Linked DNA regions of Granulicella sibirica. The main gene of each other region encodes a partner of the protein of the gene in region 2 in a complex. Links are inferred from orthologs where the notes say so. Each region holds a gene or a part of one and is shown on either strand. Other genes may lie near its edges. The genes, in order: accD and accC.

Region 1 (9,298 bases), on a different replicon or contig from region 2:
GAAGCTGGCAATTACGGTCCTGAGCGGCATAGCCCCCGAACGCCTCGTCAACGCCATCCGAGGCTCCGATCACGCAACCCTTACAAAAATCCCCGGAATCGGCAAGAAAACTGCCGAAAGAGTCGTCCTGGAGCTGAAAGATAAACTGGACGACCTTGCCTACCCCTCCGCCACTCCACAAACCACCACCACGACCCACTACGGCCCCGCCGCCGAAGACGCCCTCTCGGCATTGGTCAACCTAGGCTACCCGCGCCCCGCCGCCCAGAAGGCCATCGAAGGTGCCATCGCCCGCCACCCCGAATCCGCCGCCGACTTCGAGTCTCTCTTCCGCGCAGCCATGTCCAGCATTCGCTGAGGCTTACGCCCGCCGCCGATATTTGATCGCGAACTCATACCCAGGATTCGGAGGAAACAGCTTCGCCACAAGCCGCAGCCGCTCCGCCAGAGCCTGCGGCGCAAGCAGCGGGTACTCTCTCTCCCGCAGTTCCGAATAGTCGAAGTCGACAGAAAGCGAAAGCAGGTAAATCGCGAGCCCATCCGAGAACGCCGCCTCGATGTACTCGCCCTTGGCCTTCTCGTCCACCTTGCCTTTTTCGGCGAGCGCAAGCCCCCGGCTCTCCCACGAATCCTGGCTAGTCTCGCCCCTTACATCCGCCAATGCCTGAGACCAGCAAAGCTCCGCAAACGCCGCCGGAACCCCCGCAACCTCAACAAACCCATGTCCCACGTTGATAAAAAGCTCGAAAGCAATGGCAAACTTGTCCCCAAGCAGCCGTGTCGAGAGAAAAACCCCATCCACCGAAGGCCCAAGCTTCACATTCCGATGGCAGATCGCATCATCCGCAAGCTCAGTCGTATAGGTGGGCGCGATCATCGTCTCGGCATCCCCACCCCTCCGCCCGGCATTCATCGCAAGCGGCACGAAAAAGTATTGTTTCAACCCCAGCTTCCCGGCGACTTCAAGCGGCACTGCCTGAACAAGCCTCTCGAGCTCCTGGTCGGAGAGCCCCGAATCGCCGTACACACCAAAAGCCACGCCATTCGGCGCGTGCCGCAAAATCACATCCCGCGCCACGTCGATCGCGCGCACCAACCCGTTGTCCAAACCCTCTGCCATGAGCGGTATTCTATCTGTAGAAGAAGGTAGCCCTATGACCCCGACTCAGACGAGCAAGCAAACCCGACCCGCTTCTCCCACACCCCGTCTCTCCGGCCAGGGATACTTCTTCGGTGTTCCCGTCGGCGATCTCGGCTGGTTCACCAGCCTCCTCATGGCAACCGCAACAGGCTTCGCCGCCTTCTTCGCCGCGACCTTCGTCGGCATCATCTCGCTTCTTGTGTACAACACCGCAGGCAGCCACGCGATCGACTACTCCTTCGCCTACAAGCGCTTCGGCCTCCCCATCGGCGTCGTCGTTCTCTTCATCGCCTACGCTTACCTGGGAACCCTCTGGGCACGCCGCCAGCTTCGACGCGCCTGATTCAAACCGGATATTCACCCCACGTTCTTTTGTTATCCTCAAGCCTCCACGACATCTGCCTGGAGGCTCGACCCGAAATGTCCATCGCCCGCTCCGCCGTGCATCGGAGCATCTGCTTCGCCACGCTCGCCTGCCTCACCCTCCCCACGCTTCTCCCCGCCCAGAAAAAGTCGCTCGACGCCAAGGCCGAAAAGAAGGCTGAAAGCGCCTACGGCCCGCAGCCCGCGCAGGAAAGCCTCGACCTCACCATGTACCAGCGCATACGCGAAGAAGGCCTCCGCCACTCGCACGTAATGGAATTCGCCGGAGCTCTTAATGACGGCATCGGTCCGCGCCTCACCGGCTCGCCGAATATGGCCAAGGCCAACGCCTGGACCCGCGACACCTTGACTAAGATCGGCCTCGAAAACGCGCACCTTGAAGACTGGGGCGAGTTCGGCATGGGCTGGCAGCAGATCAACACCTGGGTCCGTATGGTCTCGCCCGATCCCGAACCGCTCTGGGCCCAGGCCGCCCCATGGTCGCCGCCCACCAAGGGTCCAATCACCGCCGACGCCGTCTACGTCGAGCTTCAGGACGAAGCCTCGCTCGACAAGTTCAAGGGCAAGCTCTCCGGCAAAATCGTTCTTCTCGGCGCCATGCGCGCCACGCCCGACATTACCGATCCGCTCTTCACCCGCTATACCCCCGAGCAGCTCAAGGAGATGGAGGGCCCCCAGGCTTCGCGTGCCGGAGCCTATCCCATCGCAGAACGTCTCCGCCTCGCCGCCCTACGCACAAAGGCCCTCAAGCTCATGGTCGATGAAGGTGTCGTGGCCATCATCACTCCCTCCCGCGATGGTTCAAGCGGCGGCGGAACCGGCATCATCTTCGACGACAACGGCGCCAACCTCATCCGTGGGGCCCAGACCCGCGAGAACGCCGTCACCATCCCCAACGCCGTCATGGTCGTCGAGCAGTACAACCGCCTCGGCCGTCTCCTCCAGAACAAGGTTCCAGTCACCCTCGAGCTCAACATCGAGACCAAGACCACCGGTGACCACGAGCACGGCTTCAATACCGTGGCCGAGATCCCCGGTACCGATCCCAAGCTGAAGGATGAGGTCGTCATGGTCGGCGGCCATCTCGATAGCTGGATCTCCGGCACCGGCGCTACTGATAATGGAGCCGGCTCCGTCGTAGCGATGGAGGCCGTCCGCATCCTCAAGACGCTCGGCATCAAGCCCCGCCGGACCATCCGCATCGCTCTCTGGTCCGGTGAAGAGCAGGGCCTCTACGGCTCCCTGGGCTATGTGAAGACTCACTTCGGTGACTTCGAGCCCTCCAGGACCCCCGATCCGGCAGGAACACCCTCTTTCATGAGCCGCAACCACGGCCCGCTCAAGACGACAAAAGAGTGGGAGACTCTCGATGCCTACTACAATCTCGATAACGGCACAGGCATGGTCCGCGGCGTCTACACCCAGGGCAACTTCGCCATCGCGCCCATCTTCAAGCAGTGGATCGCCCCGCTCGCCGACCTCGGGGTCTCCACGATCACCACGCGCGACACCGGCGGCACCGATCACCTCGCCTTCGACGCCGTCGGCCTCCCCGGCTTCCAGTTCATCCAGGATCCGATGGACTACGCTACCCGCACCCACCACTCCAACATGGATACCGTCGACCGTCTCCACGCCACCGATCTTGAGGAGGCAGCCGTCGTCGAAGCCATCTTCCTCTACAACACCTCCGAACGCGAAGCCATGATGCCCCGCAAGCCCTTTCCGCATCCCGAAAACGAGAAGCAGCTCTCCGCGCCCATCGAAGGGATCTACCCAAACGCCACCGGCCCTGCGGATACCACCCACTAGCAATCCGTTACAAACAAAAGGAGGCGGGAGCATAAGCTCTCGCCTCCTTTTGCGCCCTAAATCATGCCTAAGCCTTCGGAGCCATCCAGTCCAGCGCCTGCGCGAGGTACCCCTTCATCTCTTTGCGCGGCACGATTGCATCCAGAAACCCATGCTGCAGCAGAAACTCCGACCGCTGGAACCCCTCCGGGAGCTTCTGCCGGATCGTCTGCTCGATCACCCGCGGCCCCGCAAACCCAATCAGCGCACCCGGTTCCGCGATATTCAAATCCCCAAGCATCGCAAAACTCGCTGTAACGCCACCGGTAGTCGGATCCGTCATCACCGAGATATAGGGAATCTTCGCGTCATCCAGCCGGGCAAGCCCGCTCGAGATCTTCGCCAACTGCATCAGCGACGCGATCCCCTCCATCATCCTCGCTCCGCCTGAGGCTGCAACGATGATCAGCGGATTCGACGTCGCCAGCGACCGATCGATAGCCCGGGCAATCGTCTCCCCAACGACCGCTCCCATGCTTCCGCCGATGAACCCATACTCCATCACGCTCATCACAACGTCGTGGGAGCCAATCTGCCCGATTGCATTCACGATCGCATCATTTAACCCGGTTTTCTCCTGCGCCTCCGCCAGCCTTCTCTTGTAAGGCTTCAGATCGCAGAAGTTCAGGGGGTCCGTCGACTTCAGCTCCAGGTCAACCAGTTCAAAACCCGGTTCCATCAGGATCTCGATCCGGCTCCGCGCGTCGATCCGGAAGTGCTTCCCACAGTACATGCAGACCTGAAGGTTCGCTTCTAAATCGGCCTTCCACAGGATCTTCCGGCAGTTGTCGCACTTGATCCAGAGACCCTCCGTCCGTACCGTCTTCTCGGAGTCGTTGATGATCTCGTGATCTTCTCGTTTGAACCAGGTCATTGCTTCATTGCCTTCCGCAAAGCTCCAACCATTGTACCGGCGCGCCGCCTCCCGCGCCCGATCACCTCACTGGTAGGCTTAGGCAGAGCGTTCCTTCCTTGAGGACGCGGAGAACTCGTGCCCTACATCTATATAGACAAAGTCTTCAACGAACTCCGCGAGGAACTCATCTCCGCCATGCACGCGGCCATGGACCGCGAACTGCACAACGGCCGCGTCGACGTCTCCAAGCTCTATCGGTCCTTCACCCGCGCCGCCGCCGGAAAGTGCCCAAACCCTGTCTTCGTCTCCGACAAATGTGTGGAAGAGCACACCGTCCGCCACAACAAGGGCCGCAAACCGGCGGCAGACTGATTCGCCTAATGCCCACAATGATAGGGATGCCCCGCCAGGATCGTGAGCGCCCGGTACACCTGTTCCGCCAGAACCACCCGCGCTAATTGATGCGGAAGCGTCATCAGCCCAAACGACAGCAGTAGATCCGCCCTCTCCCGCGAAGCCGCTGTCCACCCGTCCGCCGGCCCGATCGCCAGCACCAGCCGCCTCACCCCGTCATCCCGAAGCCGCCCAAGCCTCTCGGCAAAGGCCTCCGACGACATCTGTTTCCCCCGCGAATCCAGCAGCACGATAAACGTCCTTCCCCGGCCGCCCTGCTTCTCCACCCAGCCCCAGAACGCCCCCTCATCCAAAAACGACTCCCGCTCGCACGGGCAATAGCGCGCGCTCCGCTGGTGATAATCCGCGATCAGATCGCCCCCCGCCGCCGCCCGTTCCGTGGTGCGTGGCGCAATCCAGCTCTGAACGATCTCCATCATCTCCGTCTCCGCCAAAATCCATACAAACGTAGCACTAAAGTCACTTTTCCCGTTTTTCTACAGAAATTCATATCCGACGCATCGCGTGGCTGCAATAAACCTGAAAACAAGCCGTTTGTGACAGTTTGGAGAATGGCACGAAAGTTGCAAGTCCAACTACAGACAATCCACAAACTTTTCGGGGTTACCATACGCGGGCCTACCGGAAACATAACCGAAGCACCGCATCACGAGCGCCGGTGCTCACACGGAGAAACATAGGATGAAGAAGTTCTTTCCTCTGGCCTTAGCGGCAGCAATGAGTTTTGGCGTCAGCTTCGGGCCAGCAGCGCCGATAAGCTTCGCCCAGGCGGTATCGACGAACGGCGGATCGATCCAGGGTACGATCACCGACCCCAGCAATGCGGTTCTTAGCAAAGCGTCCATCGATATTCGCGGTATCGATACCGGGTTCACCCGGTCTATCACCACCGACTCGGCGGGCTTTTACAGCATCGGACCGCTGAACCCTGGCACCTATGAAGTCTCCGTCAGCACGCCTGGCTTCCAGAAGCTCGTCGTCACCACCGTGGTTCGTACCGGTACGGCGACCAGCGGTAACTTCAAGCTGTCCGTCGGACAGTCGAGCGAGACCATCGAGGTCACCGCCGGCGAGCTTCAGGTGAACACCGAGCAGGCAGGAGTCTCCGACGTCCTCACCAACGAGCAGATTCAGCACCTGCCGATCAATGGACGCAACTTCCTCGACATCGCGCAAATCGAGCCGGGCGTCATCCTCCAGTCGGGTGAGAGCTTCGATCCCACCAAGGCCGGCTATTCCGCTATCTCGGTCGGCGGCGTCTCTGGACGTACCACCCGTATCCTCCTCGATGGTCAGGACATCACGGACGAAACCGTCGGCACGACCATCTTCAACGTCTCGCAGGGTTCCATCTCCGAGTTCCAGCTCAACCGCTCGACGCAGGACGTCTCGGGCGATATCACTTCGACCGGGCAGGTTCTCGTCGCCAGCCAGAGCGGAACCAACCGCATCCACGGCCAGGCCTTCTACAACTTCCAGGATTACCGCGCCGTGTTCGCGGATGTTCAGGGCCAGAAGGCCCCCTTCCAGCGCAACCAGTTTGGTGGAAGTGCCGGCGGCCCCATCTTCAAGGACAAGCTCTTCTTCTTCGGCAACATCGAACGCATCAAGCAGGACAGCGCCACGCCGATCTCGATCGGATCCCAGTTTCCGCAGTATCAGGGCCTATCCCTTACCACTCCCTACAAGGAAACCTATTCGGTTGTCCGCTTGGACTATAACGGTCCCCTCGGCGGTCACTACTTCGTACGTGGCAACTACAACGTAAACTCGGTCGCCAGCGCCTTCGGCGACGGCTTCCAGCGCTATGCGAATCGTGACAATACCCCGGGCATCGCCGGTGGTGCCGACTTCCAGACCGGTCGCTTTACCCACTCCTTCCGCGGCTCCTATGAGAAGTTCCACAACCTGATCTCCGACGCGAGCGGTGGTATCTTCAACCTTCTGCCTGGAATCACGTTCGAGAACGTCGTTCAGAACCTTTACACCGGGCCGAACGACCTCGCCCCACAAGGCACCTTCCAGTCCGACAAGCAGTTCCGTTATGACGGAAGCTGGACTAAGGGCCGTCAAAGCTTCAAGTATGGCTACAGCCTCAACCGTATCCAGGGTGGCGGCTTCGCGGCCTTCTTCGGACTCGCGCCGCGCATCCGCGAGACCTCCGGAACCGCCATTGGCGATCCGACCGATGCCATCAACGGCTACCATGCCAGCTCGATCGTACTTGGAAACGGCTTGGGATTCTTCACCGAGCACTCGGGCTTCGGGCTCATCGGTGGTGGAGTGGGCGACTGGCGTGAAGGCGCTTACATCAGTGACACCATCAAGCTCACGTCGAATTTTACCCTCAACGCCGGCGTCCGCTGGAGCGTCGACACCGGTCGCGCCAACCAGGACCTTGCCACCCCCAACTGCTCGGATATCAGCAGTACGTTGGATCCCAGCCTTCTTCCCTGCACTGGCAGTACGCCACTCTTCTCGGCCTATAACCCCAGCTTCACCCAGAGTCACGTCCACCAGCCCTACGGAAACTTCGCTCCTCAAATTGGCTTCGCGTACGCCCCGGGTAACCACAAGACCGTGCTCACCGGCGCTTACGGCATCTTCTTCGAGGGAGACGTATTCAACAACACCACCAACGCCCGCACCGGCGTCATCAAGCAAGGCGCCTTCTTCAACGACAAATCGATCTGCGCGTCGGGAAACTTCGTGCAGCCCGACGGAACCGTAGTAAACAGCGCGACGGTCGGCGGGGTCACTCGCTCCATCGCATCGATCTGCTCCGGTTCAGTTGCCTCAGCCGCTCCGTATGCAATCGCCCTTCAGCAGCTCTACCAGCAGAACAGCGCTGCAAACGCTACCTCGGCAAACGGCGCCTATATCGGGCAGACGCTCGATGCCGCCGGCATCTACGCCCCCAACTACAAAACCCCTTACTCGCAGCAGTGGAACTTCGGCATCCAGCATGAGATCGCCAAGGGCGCGATCCTTCGTGCGGACTACATCCACAACAGCACCATCAAGATCTCGCAAGAGACCGATCTGAACCATCTTGGGGCCTCCCGCTACTTGAACGTCACTGCGGCCAAGAATGCCATTGCCGCAACAACGGCGGCTGCGGGTTGCGCGGGTGGCTCTTCTCAGGCTGCCATCAATTGCACCATTGCAGCAGCTGGCGAGGGTGCCGGTGGCGCCAACATCCTGGGCGGCAACGGAATACTGCAGTCTTTCGCCGGCAACGGTCTTGACTCCGGTGCGAACTTCAATGGCGGGCTGTCAGCTGGTTTCAATGGTGTGACCCCAAACACCGGTGCTGCCTTCCCTGGTCAGAATCAGCTGCTCGGTTCAGGTGCATTCCTTCAGCCCATCGGCCGTTCTGGCTACGACGCTCTCCAGGTCGTCTTCCGTCAGGCCAAGTCGCATCCGTTCAAATTCGTCGATCGCGGCAATATCCAGGTGTCCTATAACCTGTCTCGTATCGTGAGCAGCAGCAACAACTCCACGGGTGACCAGTTCTTCAGCGGTCTCTCCTACGATAACGACAACCCGAACGCCTACATCGGTCGCGCGAACCTCGACCACAAGCACCAGGTATCCTTCGGCGGCTCCTTCACCATGAAGTACGGACCGCAGATCGGCATCGTCGGCCACTTCAGCTCGGCTGCGCCGACGACCCTGCTCCTCGACAACCCGCTCACCACCGGCAACATCTTCCAGACCGACGTCACCGGTGACGGTACAGTGGCTGATCTGGTTCCCGGAACCCTCCCGGGCGATTACATGCATCGCGTCAAGCCAACCAATCTTGGTGCCTTCATCCAGAACTTCAACAACACCCATGCCAACCAGCTCACCCCGGCAGGACAGGCGCTCGTAGCCGCCGGCCTCTTCACTCAGCAGCAGTTGGTCGCGATCGGTGCAGCCATTCAACCTATCGCCACCCTTCCCCAGGCGCGTGCCCTTGGCAATCCATCCATTCGTGGCATGGATCTGAACTTCTCCTATCCGATTCGTCTCAATCGGTTCCGGGAAGGAATGAGCCTCGAGCCTGCGATCGCCTTCTACAACGTCGGAAACTTCAGCAACTTCGATCCCAGCAAGGGCCCCTCAGGTACTCTGCAGAATGTCGCGGACGGGGGTGACGGGAATGGCGGTACGGTCAACACCTTGACGGGGAATGTCAACGGCTTGGCTGGTCCGGGAGCAATCGAGGCATACCGTGTCGGTCGTGGATCCGGTACCTTCGATCAGGGCGGTCCTCGCTCTACCGAGTTCCAGCTCAAGCTGAACTTCTAACCCTCACCCAGTAAAACGAAATGCGGAGAGCTTCGGCTCTCCGCATTTCTATTTCCAGTAGCCAGGGAAGGCGCAATCCGAGTCAGCCGACAGACGGCGGAACACTACTTCGTGGACTTCTTCTTTGCTGCTGTCTTCTTCGCCGGAACCTTCTTCGCGGCACTCTTCTTCGCCGCAACCTTTGCAGCGACTTTCTTCGCAGCCTTCTTCGCCTTGGCCTTCGGAGCAACCGGTTCTTCCTCGGCCCGTTCTCCCGACAGCGGCTTCTTCGGCGTCTTCACCCGCGCCGCCGCAATCGACGCCTTCAACTCCTCATTGAGGTCGTCGACACTGATCGTGGTCGCCGACTTCCTCAG
Region 2 (9,267 bases):
CACGGCGTCCGGAACCTCGGATGAATTGCGCCGAAGAAGCCCGTCGGCAGAAGCCCGTCCTTGGCCATTGAGTAGAGCACGCGGCTCTGTCCAAGCAGCATCACAAGCATCACGCTCGTCAGTCCGGCGAGCGAGCCGATCGTGATCACGTTCGCCGCCGAGTTCAGGTTGCGATCAAGGAACGCCCGCACCAGCGGAGCCTCGATGTTCACGTCGGGCCAGTACACCATCCCTGTCAGAACCGCGGCCACGCCGATGTAAAGAAGCGTGCAGATGGCAAGCGAAAGGATCATCCCGATGGGCATGTCCCGCTGCGGGTTCTTCGCTTCCTGCGCCGTCGTCGACACCGCGTCGAATCCGATATACGAGAAGAACACCAACCCCGCCGCGAGGCCGATTCCACCCATGCCAAACGGCGCGAACGTGTGCCAGTCCGAACCCCAGTTCGCCTTGTTCACGTAGTGCGACCCGAGACCGAGAACGAAGAGCACCACCGCCACCTTCAGCACGACGATACCCGCATTGAAGTTGGCCGACTCCTTGATCCCGATCACAAGCACCGTCGTGATCACAAGCGCGATGAAGAACGCCGGAAGGTTGAAACCGATCTCAACCCCCCCGATCGTGGGCGCATTCAGCAGAGCATGCGCGTTCGCCACCATCTGCGCCGAAGGATGTGCGAGCACGGCAGCCAGCGCATCGCTGAACGCCTTCGTCCCCGGCAGCAGGTCAGGGTTGGAGGCATGGACCGCCGCGCGTCCCACCGCATCGAACGCCTTCTTCAAACCTGTCCAATGGTCGTAGGCAAGCCACAGTGGAAACTTGAGATGAAAGATCGCCAGGAACTCGACAAAGGTATTCGACCAGCCCGAACTCACCGTGCTCGCGCCCATCGCATACTCGAGCGTGAGATCCCAGCCGATAATCCATGCGAACAACTCACCGAGGGTCGCATAAGCATAGGTGTAAGCCGAACCGGCGAGCGGGATCATCGCGGCGAACTCCGCATAGCAGAGACCCGCGAACGCGCAGCCAAGCCCAGACAGCACAAAGGCCAGCATCAAGGCTGGCCCCGCCGTCTTTGCTCCCAAACCGGAGAGCACAAAGATTCCCGCCCCGATCACGGCCCCGATGCCAAGAGCCGTCAGAGCAAACGGTCCGAGCGATCGCTCCAGCGTCTGCTCGCCATGCTCGTTCGCCTCCGACATGAGGCTTTCCATCGACTTCCTCGCAAAAATATTTCCCATGCGTTGCCAGTTCTCCTCTAGACCCAAACCGCTATCAACAAACACCTTGTCATCCTGAGCGCGGCGCAGTCGAATGACCTGCGCTTGCTCTTAGCTACGCCCGATCAGGCAACAGCGACCCGCTCAGCCTTCGACCAAAGCAGATACACCGGTACCCCGAGCAGAACGAGAATCAATCCCGGCCACGTGTACTGCGGTTTGTACCGCAATAGTACCCCACAGATCCACAAAGCCATCACGATATACAGGGCCGGCAGCACAGGGTACCCGATCGCCTTATAAGGCCTCACCGCATCGGGCCGCGTCCTGCGCAGCACGAACAAACCTGCGATCGTCAGCACGTAGAAGATCAGCACCGCGAAGATCACGTAGTCAAGCAACTGCCCGTAGCTTCCGCTCAGGCAAAGAAGGCACGTCCACACACACTGCACCCAAAGCGAGTTCACCGGCGTCTTCGACTTCTCACTCAGCCTGCCCACCGCTTTGAAGAACAAGCCATCCTGGCTCATCGCGTAGTACACCCGCGCCCCGGCCAGCAGCATCCCGTTCACGCACCCGAAGGTCGACACCAGGATCGCCCCCGCCATCAGCTTCGCGCCATACCCCGCGAACGCCTGCGACATCACCGCCGTCGCCACTCGATCCTCGGAAGCAAACTGAATTCCCCGCCCCACCACCGTCGCCGCACCTTCGCTTCCGGCCATCGGAAGCACGCTCAGGTAGACGAAGTTGCAAAGCACATACAGCAGAAGAACCACGCCTGTACCGATCGCCAGGCTCAGCGGCAAATTCCTCTTCGGGTTCCGGATCTCCCCCGCCGTAAACGTCACGTTATTCCAGGCATCGGACGAAAACAGCGATCCCACCTGCACGACCGCAACAACGGTCAACAGTCCCACGTACGCCGTAGGCCCGCCAACTCCAACCTGCACGGAATGCAGTGTTCCCCATCCGGCTCCCGCCCAGAAGTTCTTCCACCCCGCCCCGAAGTTCGCCGCGATCGCAGCAGCGTTGCTGGCGAACAGACCAACCAGCACCACTGCCCCCAGCGCGAGCACCTTGGCCGACGTGAACACGTTCTGCACTGCCGACCCCATCCGCACGCCGAAGGTATTCACCAGCGTCAGTGCGACGATTACGATGATCGCGGCCAGGTTCGCCGTGTTCAGCCCGATCTCCATGTTCCCTAGGACCATTGGCCCGACCGGCACGGCAGGCACACGTCCGATATGCCAGATCCAGTGCGACGCGCTCACCGACGGGAAGAACACCCCGAGAAACTTCCCAAACGCTACACCGACCGCAGCAATCGTCCCCGTCTGAATGACAAGAAACAGAGTCCACCCATAAAGGAATCCCCACAGCGGCCCGAGCGCCTCGCGCAGGTAGACATACTGTCCGCCCGCCTTCGGCATCATCGCCGCAAGCTCCCCGTAGCTCAAGGCGCCAATGATCGTCATCGCCGCCGTCACCAGCCACGCCAGGATCAGAAGCGCAGGAGACCCCAGCGCGCGTGACATATCCGCCGAGACAATAAAGATCCCCGACCCGATCATCGAACCCATCACGATCGCCGTCGCCGAGAACAGGCCCATCCCCTGCACGAACTGCGGCGACGCCGCCTCGGATACCGGGCTCGTCTCTTCGATTCTTTGTCTATTCACGTATCAACAGTTCTACCGCAGAAGCGCGAGAAAGTCTCTCGCCACCCGCGACGGGCTCTCGCCCTTCGCCAGCAGACCAGAAATCACTGCCACGCAGTCCGCTCCCGCATCGATGACGCTTCGCGCGTTCTCACGCGTAATGCCGCCGATGGCCACCAGCGGCTTCGCCGTCAGCGCCCGCGCCATCCGCACACCCTCAAGCCCGACTACAGGAGCAGCATCGGCCTTCGTTCTCGTTGAGAACACAGGCCCGATGGCAACGTAGTCCGCGCAGCTCAGCTCCGCTGCCGCAACGTCTTCAGGAGTGTGCGTCGAAACACCAACGAGACGGCGATTCCCCACCACCCGACGTGCATCCTCCGGCCGCAGATCCCCCTGCCCGACGTGCACCCCGTCCCACTCCGCAAGCACCGCCAAGTCTGCGCGATCATTGCAGATCAAGCGGCAGCCGTTCCCGCCCAGAACCTTGCGGACAAGCGCGGTATTCCGCAGCACACTCTCCGGCATCGAGACCTTATCTCGATACTGCAGAAAGCCGACCCCCGCTTCTCGCATCTCCCACGCGAACGATTCCACCCGGACACCCAAAGAGGCAAGCAGACCCACATCGAGAATCGGGTACAGCCGTCCACCAAAGCAGTTCGTCATCAACTTCACCGTGTGGGAGTGCTCCGCCTAGCTCTGCTTCTGTCGTTCGAAAAAACGCTCCATGAACTTCGTATCGATCTTGCCCGATCGGAACTCCGCATCCTGGAAGATCTTCTGGTGCAGCGGAATCGTCGTGTGAATCCCCTCCACCACAAACTGCGAGAGCGCCCGCTGCATCTTGTTCATGGCCTCCTCGCGATCCTTGCCATGGCAGATCAGCTTCGCGATCAGCGAGTCGTAGTAAGGGGGCACCACGCCCTCCGCATACTGCGCCGTATCCACGCGAACGCCGTTTCCGCCCGGAACGTTATAAGCCGTGATCCGCCCGGCGGACGGCGTGAACTTCTCCGGATGCTCGGCATTGATGCGGCACTCGATCGCATGCCCACGAATCTCCACCGGCGACGTGATGATCGACGAAAGCTTCTCCCCCGCCGCAATGCGCAACTGCGCCTTCACCAGGTCGATCCCGGTCACCATCTCCGTAACGCAGTGCTCTACCTGGATACGGGTGTTCATCTCGATGAAGTAGATCTTGCCGTCCTCATCCATCAGAAACTCGATCGTGCCCGCATTCCAATAGCCGATATTCTCGAGCGACTTCTTGATGACCTTGCCCAGCTCTTCGCGAACTTTCGGCGTAATCGCGAGGCTCGGAGCCTCTTCAATCAGCTTCTGGTGCCGCCTCTGGATCGAGCACTCCCGTTCGCCCAGAGACATCACGTTGCCGTGCTCATCGGCCAGCACCTGGAACTCAATATGCCGCGGCTTCTCGATGAACTTCTCCATGTACATATCGCCGTTGCCGAACGCGTTCGCAGCCTCGGTCGTCGCCTGCTGGTACATCGAAGGCAGTTCCGCCGCGCTCCGGCAGATCCGCATCCCGCGTCCGCCGCCACCCGCAACCGCCTTCAGGATCACCGGATACCCAACCGACTTCGCCCACTCCAGCGCCTCGTTCTCGTCCGCGATCACGCCGTCCGATCCCGGCAGAATCGGCACCTTGGCCTTCTTCATCGTCTGCCGCGCGGTCGACTTCTCACCCATCATCCGAGTGACTTCCGGAGGAGGCCCGATGAACTTGATATTCGAAGCCCGGCAAACTTCGGCAAAGTTCGCATTTTCACTCAGCAGCCCATACCCCGGATGAATCGCATCCACATCCGTGATCTCCGCCGCCGAAATCACCGCTGGAACATTCAGATAGCTATCCGCACTCCGGTTCGGCCCGATGCAGATCGCCTCATCCGCAAACCGCACGTGCAGCGAATTCCGATCCGCCTCGCTATACACAGCAACGGTGCGGATCCCCATCTCTTTACAAGCCGAGATCACCCGCAGCGCAATCTCCCCGCGATTTGCAATCAATACCTTACGAAACATGCCTACCGAAGCCTTCTAAGTACCGTTCCCGCAACGCGCCCGCCATTGCTTTTGTTTTTCTGGTTGTCATTCCCGAAGGGAATCTGCATTTGCTCTTAGCTGGCCTTGATCGCAAACAAAGCCTGCCCATACTCCACCGGCTGTCCGCTCGAGGCGATCCTCTTCACCACTTCGCCCGCGACATCCGACTCAATCTCGTTCATCAGCTTCATCGCTTCCACGATGCACAGCACCTGCCCCACTTCCACGATGTCCCCGACCTTCACAAAGGCAGGAGCACCCGGCGAGGGCGAATCATAGAACGTCCCGACGATCGGCGACTTCACCTCGTGCACCTTCTCCTCGACCGAAGCAGCAGGAGCCTCCACCGCTGGAGCCGGAGCAACCGCAGCCGCAACCGGAGCAGCACCAGCCACCGGAGCCGCAGCCCCTGCCGAAGCCATTAGCCGGCTCAACTGCGCCATATCCAAAGCCGAAACCGCGGGTGCCGCAGGGGCCTCTCCCGCAAACTTGATCCGAACCTTCAGGTCCGCCCGCTCCATATCAAACTCGGCGATCTCATTCGCCTTCAGGAACTCGATCAGCTCCCGCAACTCATCCAGATTGTTTCCGTCCATCATCTCTCCCGCGCGAGTAGCGCAATTCCGTTACAGCTCGATCCAGGCCTTCGTGCTCGGGGTCAATACCTCTCCACCCGCAGCCGTCACCAGGACCATATCTTCGATCCGCACACCAAAAGCTTCCGGCACATAAACGCCAGGTTCTATTGTAATGACCATCCCAGCTGCAAGCACCTGGGTCTGCTTCGCCGCAAGCCGTGGCCCTTCATGAATCTCCAGCCCAACCCCATGCCCCGTCGAGTGGCTGAAATACCCATCCAACCCCACCCTCCGCAACACACTCCGAGCCGCCTCATCGACCTCGCCCGCAGTCACGCCCGGCGCGACCGCCGCAACCGCCGCCTCCTGCGCTTCCAGAACGGAATCATACACGTCCCGCTCCCCCGGAACGCCCTTCCGAGCCACGTTCGCCCGCCCGATATGCACCGTCCGCGTCATGTCGGACATGTAGCCGTCCACCACCACGCCGAAATCCATCGTCACAAAGCCGCGCCGTGGAATCTTCGCCCCCGAAGCCCGCCCATGCGGTAGCGCCGACCGCCCCCCGCTCGCCACGATCGTCTCGAAGCTCATCGCCTCCGCCCCGCGCAGACGAGCCCGATACTCCAGCTCCGCCGCGACCGCGAGTTCGGTCATCCCACCATCGATGAACCCAAGCATGTGCTCAAACAGCTCGCATCCAAGCGCCGCCGCCCGCCGGATGATCGCAATCTCGTCCTCATCCTTCACCTCGCGGATCCTGGCCACCACAGGCCCAACCTCCACGAACATCTCCCGCCGCGCCTTCGCCTTCACCGACTTCGAAAGCGCGCCACGCATCCGCCCAAGCGCCGCCACCGTCGTCTGCGTCTCATCGAACCCGCACCGTCCCAACCCGGCCGCTTCCAACCACTCGATGGCGGCAATCACCGCATTCTTCGCCGCAATCACGACCTTCGTCCCGACAGCCTCGGCCTTCGCCTGCCCCGTATAGCGCCCGTCGGTAAACAGCACAGCCTTCGCGCCAGCGAGCACAAGCGCCGCGTTCGATCCGGTAAACCCGCACAGATACCGCACATCCGGCAGGTGCGTGATCAACAAAGCCTCAATATCCGTGCCCACCCGCCGAACCGCCAACCTCTGCCTTCGCTTGTAATTCATCCATGTCATTCTAGCGACACGCCGCGATCCCACCTAGCCGTAACCGCCCACCCGCTAAAATGAACCATGCCTCCCGCCGCCCCCTATCGCCTGTCGCCAACCCCGGCGCCCCGCAGCACGGCAGGCCCAACCAACCACCTCACTCGCCGCCGCTTCCTTCAGGTCACCGGCTTCTCCGCAGCGGCCCTTGCCCTTTACTCCGGCGAGTACGTCCGGCACGACCTCGAGATCACCCACCTCCCGATGGTCATCCGCAATCTCCCCGACGCGTTTCAGAACTTCCGCATCGTCCAGCTCTCCGACATCCACTACGAGGAGTACACGGAGCCCTTCTACCTCCGCCGGATCATCGCCGAGATCAACGCCCTCGCCCCCAACCTCGTTCTGATCACCGGCGACTTCATCACCCACGGCCCCCCGCGCATCGTTCCCGAGCACGCCATCTACGCATGCGCCCAGGAACTCAGTGCCATCCAATGCCCGCAGCGCCTCGGCATCCTCGGCAACCACGATTGCACCGTCGGAGCCTCGTTCATCACGCGCGTCCTCCACGACCATGATCTGGCCGTGCTGAACAATCGCTATGTACCCATTGAGCGCGACGGACAGCGCCTCTGGATCGGCGGGGTCTTGGACCCCTCGACCAGTCATCCCAACCTGGATCTCGCCATCCCGCCCAAGCCCGATGGCCCTGTCATCCTCATGGCCCACGCGCCCGACTTCGCCGACGACCTCGTCGTCTACCCCAACGGGCACCTCGTGGACTATATGCTCTCCGGCCACTCCCACGGCGGCCAGGTCCGCGTCCCATTCCTCGGTCCCCTCGCGTTGCCGCCCATGGGCCGCAAGTACGTGATGGGTCACTACCAGTTCGGCAACACGCAGCTTTACGTCAATCGGGGGGTAGGCTCGGTAGGTGTCCCGTTCCGATTCAACTGCCGCCCGGAGCTGACGGTCTTCACACTGCAGAGAGCCACATAGCGTCAACCTGGGCCTTTCGACTGCCACGAACCCAAGGGTGCCCCATCTTTCCCGCGCGGTACCATCGCGGGAAAGTTGGAACGCAGGTAGCCAGACAGCAGCCTTTGCTCTTGTCGTTGTCTTCTTGGTTGTCATCCCCGAAGGGAATCTGCGTCTGCCTTCGCTTTGCTCTACCGGGCCCGCCGCACCGGTTTCTTCTCCACCACGGCCACCGGCGTCGGAGCTTCCACCTCGGCCCGCTTCCCGCTCTTCTCCACCATCCAGCTATCCAGCAGGCTCTTCTTGAATCGCCACCGGTTCCCAAGCTTGAATGCCGGGATAAACCCTTCCGAAGCATAGCGATACAGCGTATCCCCGCTGATCCCAAGATATTCCGAAGCCTGCCGGATATCCATTACCTCGCGGACCATCATCTGTACCGTCCCTGCCATCGAAGCCCCCTAGGGTGAATTCAGTCACTCAGTCACCCCGTTGTACCCCGTTTTGCACAGGCACACAAGCCAAATCTACCCGCGCCACCAATCCGCCTGGACCGTGGTCCCGGCAACGACCTCCGTCGGACGCCCCGGCTCGGGCGACCAGACCATCGTTCCCAGCTCTGACACCAGTTCCAGCAGCCGCGTCATTGGCTGCCTCCAACCATGAAGCGCCAGGTCGAACAGCCCCCAGTGGATCGGCATAAACAGCCCCTTGCCGCCCAGAGCCTCGAACGCCTTCACCGCGTTATCCGGACCAAGATGGATATCCCCCCACAGCGGGTGGTACGCCCCGATCTCGAGCATCGTGAGGTCGAACGGCCCATACGCCTTCCCAATCTCCTCAAAACCGTCCCACCACCCCGAGTCAGCTCCGTAGTACACCGTGTGCTTCGGTCCCTTGAGCACGAACGATCCCCAAAGCGTCTCGTTCCGGTTCGTCATTCCCCTTCCGGAAAAGTGCCGCGAGGGCACTGACGTGACGGAGAACTCTCCAACCGCGACACTCTCCGTCCAATCAAGCTCCGTGATACAACTCGCCGCCACGCCGAACTTCCTCAGGCTAGCGCTCACGCCTTTCGACGTCACCCACTGCACGCCAGGCAGAAGCCGTGCCAATCGCCGGATCGTTCCCTTGCCAAGATGGTCATAGTGATCGTGCGAGATCAGGACGACATCGATCCGGGGCAGCCTCTCCAGCGGCAGCGTCGGCGGAAAAAACCTCTTCGGCCCGAACCATTGCACCGGCGCCGCCCGCTCGTCCCAAACCGGATCGATCAGCACCCGCACACCGTCGATCTCGACCAGCGAAGCGCTATGCCCGAACCACGTCACCCGCAGTCCACTCGCCGGAAGCATGTCGTATGCCGAAGCATCCGTCCGAAACGGCCCCACTGGCTCTGCTGGAGTCTTCTGCTCCCGGTTCGCGTAGTACAGCGGAAGCAGCTTCACCATCAACCGAAACCCACCCAGTTGCGTCGGGACCGGATTTTCAAACTTCCGACCCACCTTCTTCGCTCGCTGCAAAAACCCCATGCCGTTCAGATGCCCTTCCCTCGCGAAAGCCTCAAAACTCCCCAATCACAAACCTGTCATCCTGAGCGAAGCG

Evidence for each region.
Region 1: the proteins of accC (region 2) and accD are in contact, whole or in part, in a solved structure (PDB 8UXZ), measured with the Escherichia coli proteins. The link is inferred for Granulicella sibirica from one-to-one orthologs.

Annotation. Positions count from the first base shown.
Region 1 is NZ_RDSM01000001.1:1,898,107-1,907,404, reverse strand. Bases 2,328-5,244 are described here. They hold accD (acetyl-CoA carboxylase, carboxyltransferase subunit beta), read right to left. Parts: upstream 4,251-5,244; coding sequence 3,405-4,250; downstream 2,328-3,404. Other genes in these bases: GRAN_RS07935 (23S rRNA (pseudouridine(1915)-N(3))-methyltransferase RlmH), read right to left, coding at 4,610-5,065; GRAN_RS07940 (hypothetical protein), read left to right, coding at 4,368-4,604; GRAN_RS07950 (M20/M25/M40 family metallo-hydrolase), read left to right, coding at 2,328-3,337. In the rest of the region: Holliday junction branch migration protein RuvA, read left to right, coding at 1-358; GRAN_RS07960 (hypothetical protein), read right to left, coding at 362-1,120; GRAN_RS07955 (hypothetical protein), read left to right, coding at 1,155-1,484; more of GRAN_RS07950, read left to right, coding at 1,562-2,327; GRAN_RS07930 (TonB-dependent receptor), read left to right, coding at 5,328-8,942; rsfS (ribosome silencing factor), read right to left, coding at 9,047-9,298.
Region 2 is NZ_RDSM01000002.1:253,997-263,263, reverse strand. The notes cover bases 2,765-5,650. They hold accC (acetyl-CoA carboxylase biotin carboxylase subunit), read right to left. Parts: upstream 4,943-5,650; coding sequence 3,587-4,942; downstream 2,765-3,586. Other genes in these bases: GRAN_RS11970 (M24 family metallopeptidase), read right to left, coding at 5,590-5,650; accB (acetyl-CoA carboxylase biotin carboxyl carrier protein), read right to left, coding at 5,038-5,559; thiE (thiamine phosphate synthase), read right to left, coding at 2,924-3,559; GRAN_RS11990 (APC family permease), read right to left, coding at 2,765-2,842. Outside these bases: GRAN_RS11995 (amino acid permease), read right to left, coding at 1-1,247; more of GRAN_RS11990, read right to left, coding at 1,352-2,764; more of GRAN_RS11970, read right to left, coding at 5,651-6,702; GRAN_RS11965 (metallophosphoesterase), read left to right, coding at 6,769-7,683; GRAN_RS11960 (helix-turn-helix domain-containing protein), read right to left, coding at 7,854-8,114; GRAN_RS11955 (MBL fold metallo-hydrolase), read right to left, coding at 8,190-9,194. UniProt on the Escherichia coli protein: This protein is a component of the acetyl coenzyme A carboxylase complex; first, biotin carboxylase catalyzes the carboxylation of the carrier protein and then the transcarboxylase transfers the carboxyl group to form malonyl-CoA.